DNA from 3 places in the Methylobacterium sp. Leaf113 genome. Region 1 is predicted to be linked to each of the others. Evidence: riboswitches for the same ligand, from Rfam matches in the RefSeq annotation. Region 1 holds a riboswitch; each other region holds the start of a gene.
What was found. A riboswitch is a leader RNA that binds a small molecule or an ion and turns the genes downstream of it on or off. The one in region 1 is predicted to bind cobalamin.
Positions count from the first base shown of each region.

Region 2: another riboswitch for cobalamin. It lies ahead of ASF60_RS07915 (TonB-dependent receptor); the one in region 1 lies ahead of ASF60_RS14120 (TonB-dependent receptor).
Region 3: another riboswitch for cobalamin. It lies ahead of ASF60_RS03620 (TonB-dependent siderophore receptor); the one in region 1 lies ahead of ASF60_RS14120 (TonB-dependent receptor).

Region 1 is NZ_LMNJ01000023.1:20,754-26,134, reverse strand. It holds gene ASF60_RS14125 (glycoside hydrolase family 16 protein) at 1-282, opposite strand, end outside; gene ASF60_RS14120 (TonB-dependent receptor) at 528-2,678, opposite strand; cobalamin riboswitch at 2,785-2,986, opposite strand; gene ASF60_RS14115 (hypothetical protein) at 3,125-3,715, opposite strand; gene ASF60_RS14110 (hypothetical protein) at 3,958-4,200, shown strand; gene ASF60_RS14105 (hypothetical protein) at 4,266-4,700, shown strand; gene ASF60_RS14100 (hypothetical protein) at 5,032-5,381, shown strand, end outside.
Region 2 is NZ_LMNJ01000009.1:24,398-29,778, reverse strand. It holds gene ASF60_RS07920 (PepSY domain-containing protein) at 1-1,368, opposite strand, end outside; gene ASF60_RS07915 (TonB-dependent receptor) at 1,368-3,482, opposite strand; cobalamin riboswitch at 3,951-4,154, opposite strand; gene ASF60_RS07910 (DUF2934 domain-containing protein) at 4,263-4,466, shown strand; gene ASF60_RS07905 (multicopper oxidase family protein) at 4,550-5,381, opposite strand, start outside.
Region 3 is NZ_LMNJ01000003.1:732-6,112, reverse strand. It holds gene ASF60_RS03630 (DUF3526 domain-containing protein) at 1-364, opposite strand, end outside; gene ASF60_RS03625 (ABC transporter ATP-binding protein) at 361-1,104, opposite strand; gene ASF60_RS03620 (TonB-dependent siderophore receptor) at 1,104-3,293, opposite strand; cobalamin riboswitch at 3,450-3,659, opposite strand; gene ASF60_RS03615 (8'-apo-carotenoid 13,14-cleaving dioxygenase) at 4,219-5,381, shown strand, end outside.

The sequences.
Region 1 (5,381 bases):
GTCGTCCTTCACGCCGGTAAAGCTCGGGTCGACGTAGATGCTGCCGGCGCTGCCGGAGCGGTACTCGAGTTTCGTCGGACCGCCCGAGCCGAGCACGGTTCGCCACCGGGTCGGGGAAGGGGGCTTCTTCGCCATCTCCGAGGCATCGAGCGTCTGCCAGCGCTCGTCGAAGGTCGGAGCCCCGAAGGTCGCCGGATCGATCTTGCCGGGCAGCGGACCGGCTTGCGCCAGGACGGTGCCGGCAAGCGTCGCGGCGACGAGACAGGCGAAGCGTTGGAACATCACAGTATCCTCGAAACGATGCCGGACCACTGACGCCGACGGGCCTCCGCCCCCATCCTTGATAGGGCGCCGCAAGGGTCCGAGCCAGTGCAGGGAGGCCTATGGCCGGCGCAGGGGTGCCACGACGACGTCACAACGCGGCGATCTCATGGCGCCAGCGGGATCGCGCATTCTCCCGTTTCTTCGGAAGGACAGCGACAGCGTCGCATCGCAAAGATCCCGGCAGGGACATCGCGGGCGCGGCTTCAGAAGCGCCCCGCGAGGGTCAGACGAAACGCGGTGGGCTCGACCGGATGGACATGCCGGTCGGCCACGCCCGCGGGGCCTTCGCCGCTCAGGCGCGAGGTGTAGAAGTAAGCGATCTGGTCCGCCCTGGCGTTGGTCAGGTTCAAGACGTCGAGGGACAGGCTGATTCCGTCGTCGAAGGCGTAGCCGATCCGTCCGTTCAGGAGAGCCGTCGCTTTCGAGCGCACCGAATTGTCCTCGATCAGCGGACGCGGCCCGAAGTAGCGAAAGCGCATCGAACCGAACCAGCCGGGACCCGCACCGAAGGTGAATCCGGCCGACGCGATGGTGGTCGGTGCCTCCGGCACCCGGTTGCCGATCGGGTCCCGGTCCGAGAAGCGGGCGTTGGTGACCGTCAGGTCGCCCTCCAGGGAGAGCCAAGGCGTCACCGCGTAGCGGTTGGTCCACTCGATGCCGAATCGGCGGGTGGGGCGGCTCGGCTCGGTGGTGCCGCTGTCGCCCTGGAACAGGTTCTCGGAGGCGAAATCGAGTTGGAACAGGGCGACGGCGGTCTCGAGCCCGGCGATGCTGCGGTTGCGCAGGCCGATCTCCGAGCCGGTCGAGGGCACGAGGAAGGGCGAGCGGCTGATGTTGAAGAGCGGGCTCGTCGGATCGACCGTGGCGGTTACGCCGCGGGCGTCGTTGGAGTGGAAGCCGCCGCCGTAATTCACGAACAGCTCGGTCTCGAACCACGGACCGAGCACGAGGCCGAGCTTCGGGTTGACGATGCCGTCCCGTGCCGTGCCGGAATTGGCCGGCGTGTCCGAGCGGACATCGGCGGTGAACCCGTCGGCCCGGACACCGACGCTGGTGCGCAGCCAATCGGTCCAGCGCACCCGGTTCTCGACGTAGAGGGCGGCGCTCGCCTCCAGCACCCGGTCGTCCAGCACCGTCGAGCGGACCTGCCGCGCGGTGGTGTTGAACAGGCCGACGCGGATCGAGTCCGTGCGGGTCTGAAGCCCTATCTCGGTCTCCATCGGCAACCCGAAGAGATCGCCCTGGACCGTGTGGCTGATCTCGCCGCCGCCCAGCACCCGGCTGTCGCGCTGGCGGAACTGGTCGCCGCTGACCGGATCGTTGAGAAAATACGTGAAGTCGTTGAACAGGTTCATCCCATAGCGGATGACGTAGGCGTTCGCCCGGGTGATGCCGGCGTCGCTCGTCCGGCTCCAGCGTCCAGAGAGCGAGAAACGGCCGGTGTCGCCGCCATCCGTGGGGTTCAGGGCGCCGAAGCGGCCGATGATCCCCTCCGCGACGGCGCGCTCCGGGATCTGGTTGGTGGCGTTCCACCGGGCCCAGTAGGCCATGCCCGTCAGGGCGAAGCCGTCCAGGGCCGTGCCCTGGCTGTAGCGGACGACGCCGTTGAGCTTGGCCAGACGGTCCGGCACGTCCCAGGGGCCGTCATAGGTCTGGGCCTCGCCCGCCACCAGAAGGGTGCCCTGCCCGAGCGGTGCCGACGCGATGGTGAGCGCCCGCTTGTAGCCGAAGCTGCCGAAGGAGGTCAGGGCGAGGTTGCGGTCGGTCTTGTCGAGATAGTCGATCCGCACCGAACCGGCCGAGGCGAAGTCGCCATCGCGCACGAAGTAGGGACCCTTGTGGAACTCCACCGCGCCGACGAGTTCCGGGATCAGGAAGTTGAGGTCGGCATAGCCCTGTCCGTGGGCGTGGGTCCGCATGTTGACCGGCATGCCGTCGATCGACAGCGCGATATCGGTGCCGTGGTCGAGATTGAACCCGCGCAGGAAGAACTGGTTGGCCTTCCCCTCCCCGGAATGCTGGGTGACGATGAGACCGGGCACGCTTTCCAGCACCTCTCCCGGTCGGGTGATCGGGCGGCTGTTGATCTGCGCACCCGATATCACCCCCGCGCTCGCCGCATCGACGGGCCTGAGACCGCCGCCGATGCCGGTGACGCCGCCGACGAAGCCCGCCTGCGCGACCGGTCCGGTTCCGGGCGGCGCCGATGCCTCCGCCGTGACCGAGAGTTCAGCCAGGTTCGCCTCGGCCGCCTGGCCAAAGACCGGCCGGATCTGCGCGCCGTAAGGCACCAGGCCGGCGCAGGAGACCAGAAGGAGCGTTCGGTAGGGGGGCCGTGACGGAGCGGGCGACATGAAACCTCGGGCGACGTCTGTGGCACGTCACCGCGACGAGGTCGGTCCGTTCGCCGCGTGCGAACGCCCCGACACCCACCAGGACACCCCGCCCGATGCGTTTCGCGTGTGACCACGATGGACGGCAGGTCTCCTGGCTCGCGGGTCACCGCCCTCTCATCGTCTTCCCAGGTGCCGGGGCACCCAGTGACGTGTTGATGATGGGCTCGCCGCTTACAGTTGCGGGGGCAGCCGCGGCGTTGGGCTCTCGCCCGCACCGCGTTCCCTTTTGATCCTCGATCCGAGGAACCGTCCGAGGCCAGAAGACCAGAGGAAGCCCGACAGCGTCAATCGAACGCGCGGGAAATCGGCGTCCTGTGCTCCCTGTGCGACAGCCCGGGCCGAGCCCAGCGCCGGGGGGTCGGGGACAGGCCGGGTGAAGGCTGGATGGGCGGCCGCCCCTCCGATCAGAGCGGGCGATCCCGATCCTGGTCCGGGCTCCAGCTTCGCAGCGGCGAGGGTCCGATCTGGCGTTCGGCGCGGGGCGCCGGCTCGTCCTCGAGCCAGGTGCGGGGGCCATTGGCATTGCCCCGGACGACGTCACCGGCGACGATCGCGTGTCCGGAGGCGACCGCCACGATCAATTGGGTGGCGTAGGCCCTCGGACCGCTGCCCTTGAGGGACATGCCGGGTCCGCCCGGACGGAGCTTGCTGCCGAGCGCGCCCCAGAGGGGCGGTGTCTTGATCCGGCGCAAACCAAAGCCCTGGTCGATCAAGCCAGCGGCCGCCTCGATCTGGCCGTTGAGGAGAAGCAGGCCCGGCCGCGTCAGGCGGAAGGCATAGCTGCCTTCGTCGTCCTCCTCGACGAGGTTCACCAGCTTCAACGACAGGGCCTGACAGGCCGTGTCGACGTTGTCGCGGGTGAACTCGGCGTCGACGGCCAGCGGCCTCAGGGCTTGGCCCGAAATCCGGCAGGAAACCCGTTGGAGGAAGAAGCGACGTCTGGAAATCTGGCTCAGGCCCCATCCAAGCGCGATCGCGCGACGTGGGGCGATCATCCGCCGGACAGCATGGCGCCCGGAGGTTTCGGTCTGGTTGAGACGGTCCGCGAGTTTCGGTGGCGGAATGCACGCCGTGGTTGACGATCCAGTGCCCGGCCCGATCCCGCGGGGACCCCGGTCTCGGTCACCGAGGCGGCGCGGGCGCTCGCCCCCGCGATCGGCCGATCGATGCCGGCCCTCTTGCTGTTCGCCCGTCACCGCCCTCTGTGAGCGGTCATCACCGCCGGGAGACATCGGACATGACGAAGCTGTTCATCGCCAACATCAGGACCGCCGAGGGACCGAAACCGCTGGTGACCGTGCGGGCCGCCGCCGAGGGCGAAGCCAGGCTGTTTCTCGAAGCCGCCTATCCGGACGACGAGATCCTCGACGTGGCGGAGCCGAGCGGCTGGGCCAGCGACGCCGACACCGGCAGCGCGGCGGGCGACATCCGCGAGCATGCCGGCGTGCAGTGGCAGGCGCCCTCCAGCCATTCCGGCTGAGATTCAGCGCCGCCGGTTGAACTCGGCGCTTGCCAGCGCCAATCGTGCCGTGACCATTGCCGACCATGCCGATCCGTCGCGAGCATCGCTTCTTCTATCCGATCGACTGGCCCGAGCTGTCGGCCGTCATCCGGTTCACTCGCGCGCGGGGTCGGTGCGAGTCCTGCGGACGGCCGCATGGCCGGCGGGTCTTCCATCTCGGCGATGGGCGCTGGTGGGACGACGATGCCAGCGCATGGCGCGATGGGGCAGGGCGGTTCGTCTGCCTCGCGGTCGGGATCGATGACGTGCTGGGAACCGTGCGGACGACGCGCGTGGTCCTGGCGACGGCCCACCGCGACCACGATACGGCGAACAACGCCGCGAAGAACCTCGCGGCCTTCTGCCAGCGCTGCCACATCAACCACGACCGACCGGAGCATCAACGCCGGCGCTGGCGCACCCTGTTCCGGCGCAAGGCGTTGGGCGACCTGTTTCGCGGCCCGTATCCCAGCCCCTGAAACGCGCGGAACGGCTGGTTTCGAACAGGACATCAGACAGCGCGACAGGACGTCAAGACGAGGATTCCGGTGCGGAACGGTTTGTCCCCTGATCGAGGACCGGATCGGCCGCCGCGATACCTTGTGCTCCACCGACAATGCCGCTCGATTTGATTCCATGACCAAATCTGCTCAGCCTCGTCCGAGCGCAAGACTTATCAGTCTTTTTATTAATCTCGGTTCGCATCCAACCGAATAGACTCCGATCCGGAGGATTTTTTCAGCAAAAATACAGAAGCGCCCGTCTCGGCGATGCTTTACACAGAGCCTGACCTTGCCCTGGAGTGAGCCCGTGACAACAAGCCTGTCGAAATCCGCCAGCGTGGCCGCCCTCGCCGTCCTGCTGATGGGCGCCGTCGCGATCGCCGAACCCGTCACCGTCGTCCCCGGACAACCGCCGGTCACGGTGGACCTCCCGGCCGGCTGGACATCCTCGGCGATCAAGCGTGGCATCCAGGCCAAGACGTCCGACGCGGAGGTCTTCGTCTGGTTCGAGAGCTTCAGGCCGGCCGAGCTGAAGGAGCTCCTCGCGGAACACGAGAGCGACTTCAAACGCCGGGGCGTGACGGTCACCGGCGAAGCGAATATCGAGGAGAAGGACTTTCCGACCTATTTCCTCAAGATCACGGACGTTCCCGCGAC
Region 2 (5,381 bases), on a different contig from region 1:
GAGGTCCCAGGCCGGGCGCGCCTGGAACAGGATCGCGAAATCGAGGCGGTGCGGCGCCTCGAACAGCCAGCGCTGGAGGCGGCCGCTGGCGTCGAGGCGGTCGAGGAGCGCGCCGGTCTCCGGGTCGAGGTGGAGCCAGGTCGCGGCGGCATCGTCGAAGCGCACCCGCAGCACCGGCAGGGGCCGGGTGTCGTGGTGGGGATACCAGTAGGCGTCGTAGGCGGTCAGCGTCTCGATCTCGGCGATGCGGGCCTCCGGCAGGACGCGGGCGGCGGCCGCCCGCAGGGCCTCCGGGCTCGGCGGCGGAACCACGCGCCGCCCACCCCGCGCGTCGGCGGCGATCAGCACGGGCCGACCGTCGACCTGGGTGAACCGGACCTCGACGGTGTGGAGTCGGGCCCTATCGTCGCGGTCAAGGTCGTCGAGAGCAAGGCCGTCGAGGGCGGCGCGGTCGACGGGATGGACAGGCCCGGCATAGGCCTCGCGCATCGGTGCCGGCGGGGAGCGGGGCGAGAACCAGTGGTTGGGGTTCATCGAGAGCCAGCCGCTCGCCACGAAGGTGAGGAGGCTCAGGCCCCCGAGGGTGCCGAGGAGGTGGTGCCAGCGCGCGAGGCCGCGATAGGGCGTCACCCCCGAGGCGTAGGGCCGGCGCAGCCGGAGGCGCCAGATCCCCAGGACGAGGCCGCTGAGCACCCCCGCGATGGCGATCCCCGACACCCACAGCACCGTGCCGCGCCACAGCTCGGCCCGGGCCCGCAGGGGCGTCGGGTAGAGCCAGTGCGGGATCGCCCCGAGCCAGTTCCACAGGCGCTCCCGGCGGGTGGTATCGAGCACGACCGCGCCGGTGCGGGCCGAGACGTAGAGCTCGGTGCCGGACGCGTCGCCCGGCGCCACCACGTGGAAGGGGCGCAGAGGGTCGTAGCGGTCCCGCACCGTCCATTGGTCGCGCCGCACCGCCCGCACGGTGGCGCCCGGCCCGAACGACGCCACGGCCGCCGCCGCGTCGATGGGGCCGAGGGTCTGCCCGGTCTCGGCCGAGACCGCGTGGCGCGCGCCGTCGCGGGTGGTGACCTGATAGACCGGCGCCCCGCCCCGCATCGACAGGCTGAGGCCGCCGGGGGGCGGGTCGAGCCCGGCCCGGGCCAGGGCCGCGTCGGGGCCGAGATGCACCCGGTCCCAGGCGATGGGCGTGAGATGGGACAGGCGCTCGGCCTCGGTGAGGGCCGGGAACGCCACGTAGAGCATCACCAGCCCCGACAGCACCCAGGCGGCGAGGAACAGCCCGGTGACGATGCCGAGCCAGCGATGGCCGAGGATCAGCCAGCGCTTGACGGGCTTCAGGAGCGCCCGCGTCGAAGGCGCCCGCATCAGAACCGCACGCTGTAGGCCACCTCGAAGGAGCGCGGGCGGCCGAGCAGCCAGTTGGTGCCGACCCCGTTCACCGCGTTGCCGCTGATCGCGTAGATCTCGTCGAAGAGGTTGTAGGCTCGCAGGGACAGCCGCGAGGACGGCGTGACCTGATGGTCGAGACCGGCATTGACCAGGGTGTAGGCCGGGCGCTGCGCCTGGTTGCCGAAGTCGCTGAAGGTCTCGCCCACGTGCTGCAGGCCGATCCGGGCCTCCCAGGCGGGGGCGAAGGCCCAATTGACCCAGAGATTGCCGACGCGCTCCGGCACGTCGATGGGCTGGCGTCCGGCATAGGAGACCACTGCGCTCCCGACCCTTTGGTTGAAGGCGTCGTACTGGGCGTGAAGCAGGGCCACGTTGGCGTCGATGCGCCAGGCCTCGAACAGGTGCAGGCTCAGGGCCGCCTCGACGCCGAGGGAGGATTGCTGCCCGACCTGGGTCGCGAGCGCCGCCTCGCCCGGCACCCGCGTGATCGGATTGTCCTTGACGATGCGGTAGCCGGCCAGGGTCCACTCGGCCCGGCCGTTCCAGGCGACGCCCTTGGCGCCGACCTCCACCTGCTCGCCGGTGGAGAGCTTCAAACCGGACAGATTCTGCGACAGCGAGATCAGGCTGCCGACCGGATCGGTGGCGGTGGCGTATTGGGCGTAGAGCGCCAGCAGGGGGGTCGGGTTGTAGACGGCGCCGAAGCGGTAGCTGAGCGCCTGGAAATCCTGCTCGAAGGCGGCGCCCGTGACGAGGTTGGTCCGGTGCAGCACCGGCGCGTCGTAGCGCATGCCGGCCAGCAGCGAGAGCTGATCGGACAGGATCAGGCGGTTCTCGGCGAAGACCGAGGCCTGGCGCGTGTTGGTGGCGTAGGCCGGAGTGGCGCGGCCATTGGCCGGGAACAGACCCGGGTCATAGGCGAAGGGATCGACGCTGGTGGTGAGGCCGCCGCCCTCGGAGCTGAAGTTGTTGGTGTGCCGGAACGCGATGGCGTTGACGTCGAACCCGGCCAGGAATTCGTTGCGGAATCCGAACACTGTGCCCCGGATCGTCGCGTCGAGGCGATTCCCGATCTGCTCCTGGCTGTGGTAGATTTCGAGATAGTCCGAGCGGTCGATCCGCCCGGTGTCGCGGTTGAAGGCGTATTGCTCGACGTCCCGCCACTGGCGCCGGCTCTGGAGCCGGTAGGCGGTGTTGCGGATCGTGATGTCGGCGCTCGGCGTCCACTCCGCTCGCAGCTGCGTCCAGTTGTCGGTCCAGAGGATCTGGGCGTCGCTGACGTTGTAGTTGTTGAACCGGATGGCGTCGCGGATGCGCCCGTCGATGAGCGGCGTGCCCCAGTAGCGGGCCGGCTCCTGGTAGCCGAAATCATGGCTCAGGGTGATGGCGAGGTCCGGATTCGCCTGCAGGGTCAGGGCGCCCGAGACCGCGAGATTGCGGAAGTCGCCGTCCGGCGCGATCCAGCCTGCGGCGCGGTTGCCGCTGATGTTGAGGCGGTAGGCGAGCGCCTCCCCGATGGGACCGCCGGAATCGAGGGCCAAGCGCGCCAAACCGTCCGAGCCGACGGCCGCGCGCGCCACGTTGAGGGGCGTGAAGACCGGCTTCTTGGTCACGACGTTGATCACGCCGCCGATGGCGCCGTCGCCGTAGAGCACGGAGGCCGGCCCACGCAGCACCTCGATGCGCTCGACGTTCCAGGTGTCGAACGGGAAGGTGACGGTGCCCGCCCCGACGAACAGGCGGGTGCCGTCGTAGAGCTGCTGGATCGAGTTCGGGCCGGCGAAGCCCCGGGCCGTGAAGGCGCCGTTGCCGTTGCCGGGGGCCGCCACCGTGGTGATGCCGGTGGCGTTCTGGGTGACGGCCTCCGCCACCGTGTTCTGGCCGCGCAGGCGCGTGGTCTCCCCCGCGATCACGTCGACGCTGGCGGGGGTTTCCAGGGGCGTCAGGCCGAGGCGGCTGGCGCTGCGGCTCGAGCTGCGCAGGTTCAGCCCCTCGGCGGGCGGCGGGCCGCCGCGCCCGGAGCCCGCGACCTCCAGGGTCTCCAGGGTGACGGCCGAGTGGGATTCGCCGGGCGCGGCGTCGGCCGGCATCGGCAGCAGGCCGCCGAGCAGGGCCGCGAGCGGCCAGGATGTGAGGGGCCGGAATATCGGAGGCCGGGATATCGGGGGCAAGGATATCAGGGGCAAGACGTGGCCCTGCCGAGCGCGTCGGGCGCGTGGGGATCGGGACGGGATTTGGGCGAGGGACATGGAACAACCGGGAAGGGGCGCGGGCATCGGCCAGGGCCGACGAGCCACCTCTGCTAAAGCGAATGTTATAATGTTACAATCGCTGAGTGGTGCCGGACGCGACGTTGTCCGCAAGCCAGCCGTCTCCGGACCGCGCGGGGCGATCGGACGAGGCGGACGGGAGCGGGACGCGCGGGCGCAGACGGGCATCGACGGGACGGCTGACGCGACGGGTCGCGCGGAGTGGCACGTCACCGCGACGAGGTCGGTCCGTTCGCCGCATGCGAACGCCCCGACACCCACCAGGACACCCCGCCCGATGCGTTTCGCGTGTGACCACGACTGACGGCAGGTCTCCTGGCTCGCGGGTCACCGCCCTCTCATCGTCTTCCCAGAGGCTTGCAACCCCCAGTGACGTGTTGATGATGGGCTCGCCGCTTACAGTTGCGGGGGCAGCCGCGGCGTTGGGGCAGAGCCCCGCACCGCGTTCCCTTTTGATCCTCGATCCGAGGAACCGTCGCGCCGAAGCTAGGCGGTTTCCGGCGCCGGCGTCAATCGACGGGGACGATTCGCCCCCGGGAGCGTTGGCCCCGCGGCGGGGGTCGCACCTGCGATCGCCGGTCACGAAGGAGCAGAAGCACGATGTCCGAGGATGGGATCACGTTCGAACGGGTCCGCGAGCGCGCCCACGAGATCTGGGAGCGCAACCACCGTCCCGAAGGCTTCGAGGTCGAGTTCTGGCTGATGGCCGAGCGGGAACTCCGCGCCGAGCAGGCCCGCCGCAAGCCGGCCGCCGACCGGACCGCCTCGGAGACGCCGCCGGGGGCCGACACGACCACCCGGTGAGGCCGGCATGGCTCGCCTTCGGGCGAGGTTAGGCCGACGAGGCCCGCGGTGAGGCGCGTGCCGCCTGCCGAGACGGAAAACCGTCAGGATCGGACGTCGAGCACGCCCATCATGCCGAGTTCCTCGTGCTCGAGAATGTGGCAATGGTACATGCGCGGCCCCGGCTGGTCCTGGCGCAGCAGGAGCCGGACCGTCTCGCCGGGCACGACGTTCACGGTGTCCTTCCAGGCGCGATAGCCCGGGGTCCTGACCTGTCCGTCCTTCTCGTAGGCGACGATCTGGAACTGGGTTCCGTGGACATGGAACGGGTGATCCATGTCCGACTGGTTGACGATGTCCCATTGTTCGACCTGACCGACCTTCGAGACCTCGTCGATGCGGGTCATGTCGAAGCTCTTGTTGTTGATCAGGAACTTCATGTCGTGGCTGCCGGGCGGCTTGGCGGCGGCACCGCCTTTCGCGGTTCCGCCGTGATCCATGCCCGGCATGGCACCGTGATCCATGGAGCCCATGTCCTCCGTCAGCACGAAGCGGCGGGTGACGACCGGGGCCTGGAGCGGGGCGATCGCCCGCAGCATCTTCGGCAGCGGCGGTGGCGGCGTCGCCGGTCGTCCCGCCACGTTCGCGGTCAGCAGGACCTTACCCGCCTCCTTTGGCTCCCCCGGTCCCATCCAGCCGCGCTCGTAGGCGAGCGTGGTCAGTTTGGCCGGGCCGGGCTGATCGAAGGAGACGATGAGTTCCACCCGCTCGGCCGGGGTGAGCAGCACCTCGTCGACGGCGACCGGCGCCTCGACAAGGCCGCCATCGGTGCCGATCAGGGTCATGCGGGCGCCCGCGAAGCGCAGGCGCAGGTAGCGCGCGTTGGTCGCGTTGACGAGCCGGAGGCGGCGCTTCTCGCCCGGCGCCACCGTCATC
Region 3 (5,381 bases), on a different contig from region 1:
CGGACCTCGCGAGCGGTCCGGCATCCTGGATGGCGCGGTAGACCGCGTCGTTGAAGACATGCGCCTCGACCCGTACCATCCGGCCCGTATAGGGCTCGGTACCGGGATCGAGCACGGCAAGCGGTGCGGAGGGACGGAACACCCACAGCCCGAAATGGTCGGCCGAATGCGGGTTCTTGGCATCCTGGCCGAGCCAGCGCGCGCGCTCGGCAGCGGCCACCTGAGCGACCTCGCCGGCGTAGCGCGTGGAATCCCGCCAAGCCACGAGGCCTGCGACCGTGAGGAGCAGGACGAGGACGGCACTGATCCAGCGAAGGCGCGCATCTTGGGCGGTGCGCGCGAGTTCGGCCGCGAGCTGCCTCACGCCGCGCTCCCCGCCAGCCGCTCGATGTAGAGCCGCTCCAAGCCGACATGGTCGAGGGTTCTGGGGTCGATCTCCTCGACGATCCGACCACGGCTCAGCACGCCGACGCGCCCGGCCATCTCGCGCACGCGGTAGAGGTCGTGGGTCGCCATCAGGATGGCGGTGCCGCGCTCAGCGGCCGCCCGGACCGTGGTCGAGAAGTCCGCGGCCGCGCTCGGATCGAGGCCCGAGGTTGGTTCGTCGAGGAGCAGGAGCCGGGCACGGCGCGCGAGTGCCACCGCGATGCCGACCTTCTGGCGCATGCCCTTGGAATAGGAGCCGGCGGGACGGTGGTGGACATCCTCGGCGAGGCCTGCCTCCGCGAGGAGCGTGCGGGCGGTCCCCTTGCTCAAGTTGAGGCCGGCCAGCGTCGTGAAGTAGCGCAGGTTCGCCACCCCCGAGAGGCCTGGGTAGAGCGCTACCTGTTCGGGGATGTAAGCTACGTGCCGTCGGGCGCCGATCGGGTCGGCGCCGGCGTCCACACTACAGACCTCGACCGTGCCGGCATCCGCCTTCAGGAAGCCGAGGATTAGGTTGACCGTGGTCGTCTTGCCGGCACCGTTCGGCCCGAGCAAGGCGAAGACCTCGCCGGGGCGGAGCGACAGGTCGAGGCCGTCGAGGGCCTGGCGTTCGCCGAAACGCTTGCTCACCCCCCGGATGGCGAGCACGGCGTCGCCCGCATGGGTCGTGACCTCGGCCATCAGAAGCGCACCGAGATTGTGCCTGTGAAGCGCCGGGGCGCGCCGGGATAGACCCGGAAGACGTTGTTCGAACTCTCGTAGTAGGTCGCGTCGAAGATGTTCTCGACGTTAAGGCCGAAGCGCATGTTCTCGTAGCGGTAATAGGCCAGGGCATCGACCGCGATGTAGGCCGGGAGCACGAAGCCGGAGCCTGCCGCGTCCCCGGCGCGTTCGCCGACGCCGCGCACGCCGCCGCCGAGGCCTAGCCCCTTCCAGGGGCCCGCCTGCACCTCGTGCACGGCAAGCAGGCTGCCCGAGTGGCGCGGGATGTTGATGAGCGGTGCGCCCACGGGAAGCACGTTGTCCTTGGTCACCACCGCGTCGGCATAGACGTAACCCGCCAGAACCTTGATCTCGGGGGTGATCTGGCCGGCGGCGGTCAGTTCTAAGCCCTGGCTGCGCACGCGGCCCGCTGCCAACGAGAAGCCGCTGTTGTTGGGGTCGGCCGTGAGCACGTTCTGCCGCTCGATGCGGAAGGCCGCTGCCGTCAGGCCGAGCGCGCCGCCGAACACATCGAGCTTGGCACCGACTTCGTAGCCGATGCCGGTCTCGGGCTCGAACGGCACGGAGCGAGCTACCGCGAAGGCGTCGGGGCCGATATTGGGCCGGAAGCTGGTGCCGACATTGGTGTAGAGCGAGAGCTCCGGCAGGGGCTGGTAGACGAGGCCGGCGCGCGGTGTCGTCGCCACCCGGGATTGTTCCGTCTGCGTCGCCGTTGTGCGCTCGCGGAAGGATTGCTCGAAGAAGTCGAACCGGACCCCGAGCAGGGCTTTCCACTCCGGACTGAGCGCGATCTGGTCCTGGGCGTAGAGGGCGGTATTGGTGACCCGCTCCAGGTTGTTGCGCCGGATGGTCAGCGGCGGCAGGGCCTGGCCGTAGCGCGGATCGTAGATGTCGAGGCTGTAGGGGCTCTGGCGGAAGTTCGAGCGGTCGTAGACCACGCGGCTGTCGGTGCTCTCCCGCTCGAAGCCGAGAAGCACGGTATGGCCCAGATCACCGGTGGTGAAGCGCCCCACCACCTCGGCCTGGCCGATGGCGGTATCCCAGCGGTAATCGCGAAAGTTCCGGTCGCGCAGAACCGTGCGGTTGTCAGCGGCGAGGCCACGGACCTCCGCCGATTCCCCGACCAGCGAGCCGGTGTTGAAGTGGGTGGCCAGCCGCATCTGCCAATCGGCGTTGAAGCGATGCTCGACGCGCACCTGCATCGTGTCCGAACTCTGATCGGTGCTCTGCCCCGGCTCACCGAGGAAGCGGGAGATTGGCAGGAATCCCAGTTGCTTGTTGATCGCGATCACGCCCCGGTCGAAGACGACGCGGTTGCGCAGGAACTCGGTTTCGACGGTGATTTTCGTGTCCGGCGTGATCTGCCAACTTACGACGGGCGCGACGAGGAGCCGGTCGCCATCGACGAAATCGCGAAAGCTGTTCTGGCGTCCGCCCGCGAAGTTGAAGCGGTAGAGGAGCGTGCCGTCCTCGTTCAGGGCGCCGCCGGCATCCACCGTGCCGCGGAACTGCTCGAACGAGCCCCACAGGCCGCCCATCTCGACGAAGCGCTCGGCGGTCGGCTGCTTGGTGACGAAATTGACGAGGCCGCCCGGGTCGCTGCGCCCGAACAGGCCGCCGCCGGGACCCTTCAGGACCTCGATCCGCTCGACGTTCTGGGTGTCAGGCGGCGGCGGCGAGCCCCGGTTGATCGGGAAGCCGTTACGGTAGAGTTCCGAGGTCGTCGTGCCGCGGATGGCGTAGCTGAACACCGTCAGGCCGCCGAAATTGTTCTGCTGGGCGACACCGGGCGTATAGTTGAAGACCCGGTCGACCCGGGTGGCGGCCAGATCCGTGATGACCTCCCGCGGTGCGACGGTGACGACCTGGGGCACGTCGCGCTGGGGCGTGTCGGTCTTCGTGCTGCTCACAGCCCGGTCGTCCCGGTAACCCGGGGTCGGACCGATCAGGCCGATACCTGAGTTGGGACCAGCACCAGCGACGGCCGGGGCACCTCCGCCAGCCCCTTCCACGGAGAGCTCCTCCAGCGTGACGGCCTCCTGCGCCCGGGCCTCCAAGGAAGGCGCAGCTGCCGAGAGGATTGCGGCAAGCGCGTAGTGCGATCCTCGATGCCCCGACGTCCGACGACGCTTCGCCGGAACGGGCAGGTTCAGGATCGGGGCCTTCGAGGTCGGCAGGTTGGGACAAAAAGGCACCAGTGCGCTCAAGGTTGTCGAGCGACGGCCGAGCGGGTGCCCTCACGGGATCGGCCGCGTCAGCAGCCGAGTCCGCTCATGCGCTCCGCCGGGACACCCCGCCCGAGAGACGTATCGTGGTGCAAGGCAGGTCTCCTGGCTCGCGGGTCATTGCCCTCGCCTCGGCCTTCCCGGTGCGACGCACCAGTGACCATGAACGGAAAGGGCTCGCCGCTGACAGTTGCGGGGGCAGCTTCGGAAGCACTCCTGCGAGCACCCCGAATTCCCTCTTAGCCCGCGAGCCGACGACCCGCAGGAACCTTGACGGTCAGACATTCGCCGGGCGCTGCCGCATAGTCAATCGAGGGAACGCCATTTTCCGCAACATTGTAACATTGCATCGATATGGTTCTGGATGGTTGTGCGTCTTCAGATGATTTGGGACTGTCTGCGGTGTTCAGGAGCGGAGGCTTTGGTCCATCTGCGGTGGGAGGTTAGGCAGCCTGCGCCCAGTGGTGCAACTGGCCGATGCCCGATGGCCTCTACGATAGGGCGCTTAAGGACGTCTTCCGATCGAAAGCAGCCGGACCGCATTCCACCCAACCCAGTCGTAGAGCGGACGGACGGGTCCCGACCCAACCAAGCCGTAGAAGCTCGTCGATGGCAAACTCAAAAGCGGCCATTGAGCCGGTTGTAGGAGGCGTCCAAGCGTTTGGCTGACCGAGCCGTCGACGTAACGATTCGATTTCGTCACGTGGCCAGACGCGATTGGATACATTATCGATAAGATCGCCCAGTCTTCTCAGGCGAACAGAAATGTCTCCCTTTCCCGGTGAATCGGGGCGCCTCGATTACGAGGGCCCTCGCTCTCCCTCCGATCGCCCCGAGCCAGCGCCCGATGCCGAACTTGATCGCGTCCAGCCTGCATGCCACCGCCGAGGGCATTGTCGCGCTGGTGGCGGCCTGTAATCGGCTGCGCCTGCCAGGAACGCAGCACCCCTTTGTGGTTGGCGTCCATGCGCCAATGCGCGAGGAGCTGACCCTGCGGGATCTGCGCGTGACTGGAACGATCCCGGTGGGGCTCGACGGCCGCTACCTCAAGATGGGCGCCAACCCTGCCTGCCCGACAACGCGCGGCCACGACTGGTTCCTGGGCGACGGCATGGTGCACGGTCTCTGCATCGAGGACGGAAAAGCCTTGTGGTACCGCAACCGCTGGATCGGTTCGCGTGCGGCGTCCTCAGCGCTCGGCCGGCCCGCTGCCCCTGGGCCGCGCCGCGGCGACGACACTGTTAACACCAACGTCGTCGCGATCGGCGGCCGCACCTTGGCCGTGGTCGAGGCCGGCAGTTTCCCCGTCGCGCTGTCCGAGGATTTGGAGACGCAGCGCTACGACACGTTCGATGACACCCTCGCTGGCTCCTTCACTGGACATCCGCATCGCGACCCGGCGACCGGTGAGACACATGCCATCGCCTATGACGGCCGCGTCTGGGACAGCGTGCGCCACGTCGTCATCTCGCCCACGGGCCGGGTCGTGCGTGATGTAGCGATTCCGGTCGAGCACGGCCCCTGCATCCACGATTGCGCGATCACGATGCGCTTCGTCGTGGTGCTGGACCTGCCCGTCACCTTTTCGATGCGGGCAGTGCTGGCTGGTCACCGCTTCCCGTTCCGCTGGAATCCCGCCCACCGTGCCCGCGTCGGCCTGCTGCCGCGGTACGGCACGGCCGCCGACATAGTCTGGTGCGCCGTCGATCCGTGCTTCGCCTTCCACGTTGCCAACGCCTACGACGACGCTGATGGGCGCGTGGTCCTCGACGTCGTAGCCTACGAGAGTGTGTTCGCCTCGGCCGCTGGCGGTCTCGACACGCCGGGCCAATTGGAGCGCTGGATCGCCGACCCGGCGACGGAACGGGTCGAGCGGCAGGTGATCGATCCCGCGGCACAGGAGTTTCCCCGGATCGACGAGCGACGCTTCGGGCAATTACACCGCTACGTCTACACGGGCTCAGTCCCGGCAGACGGCAACACCCAACTCATTGGTGCGACGCAACTCTA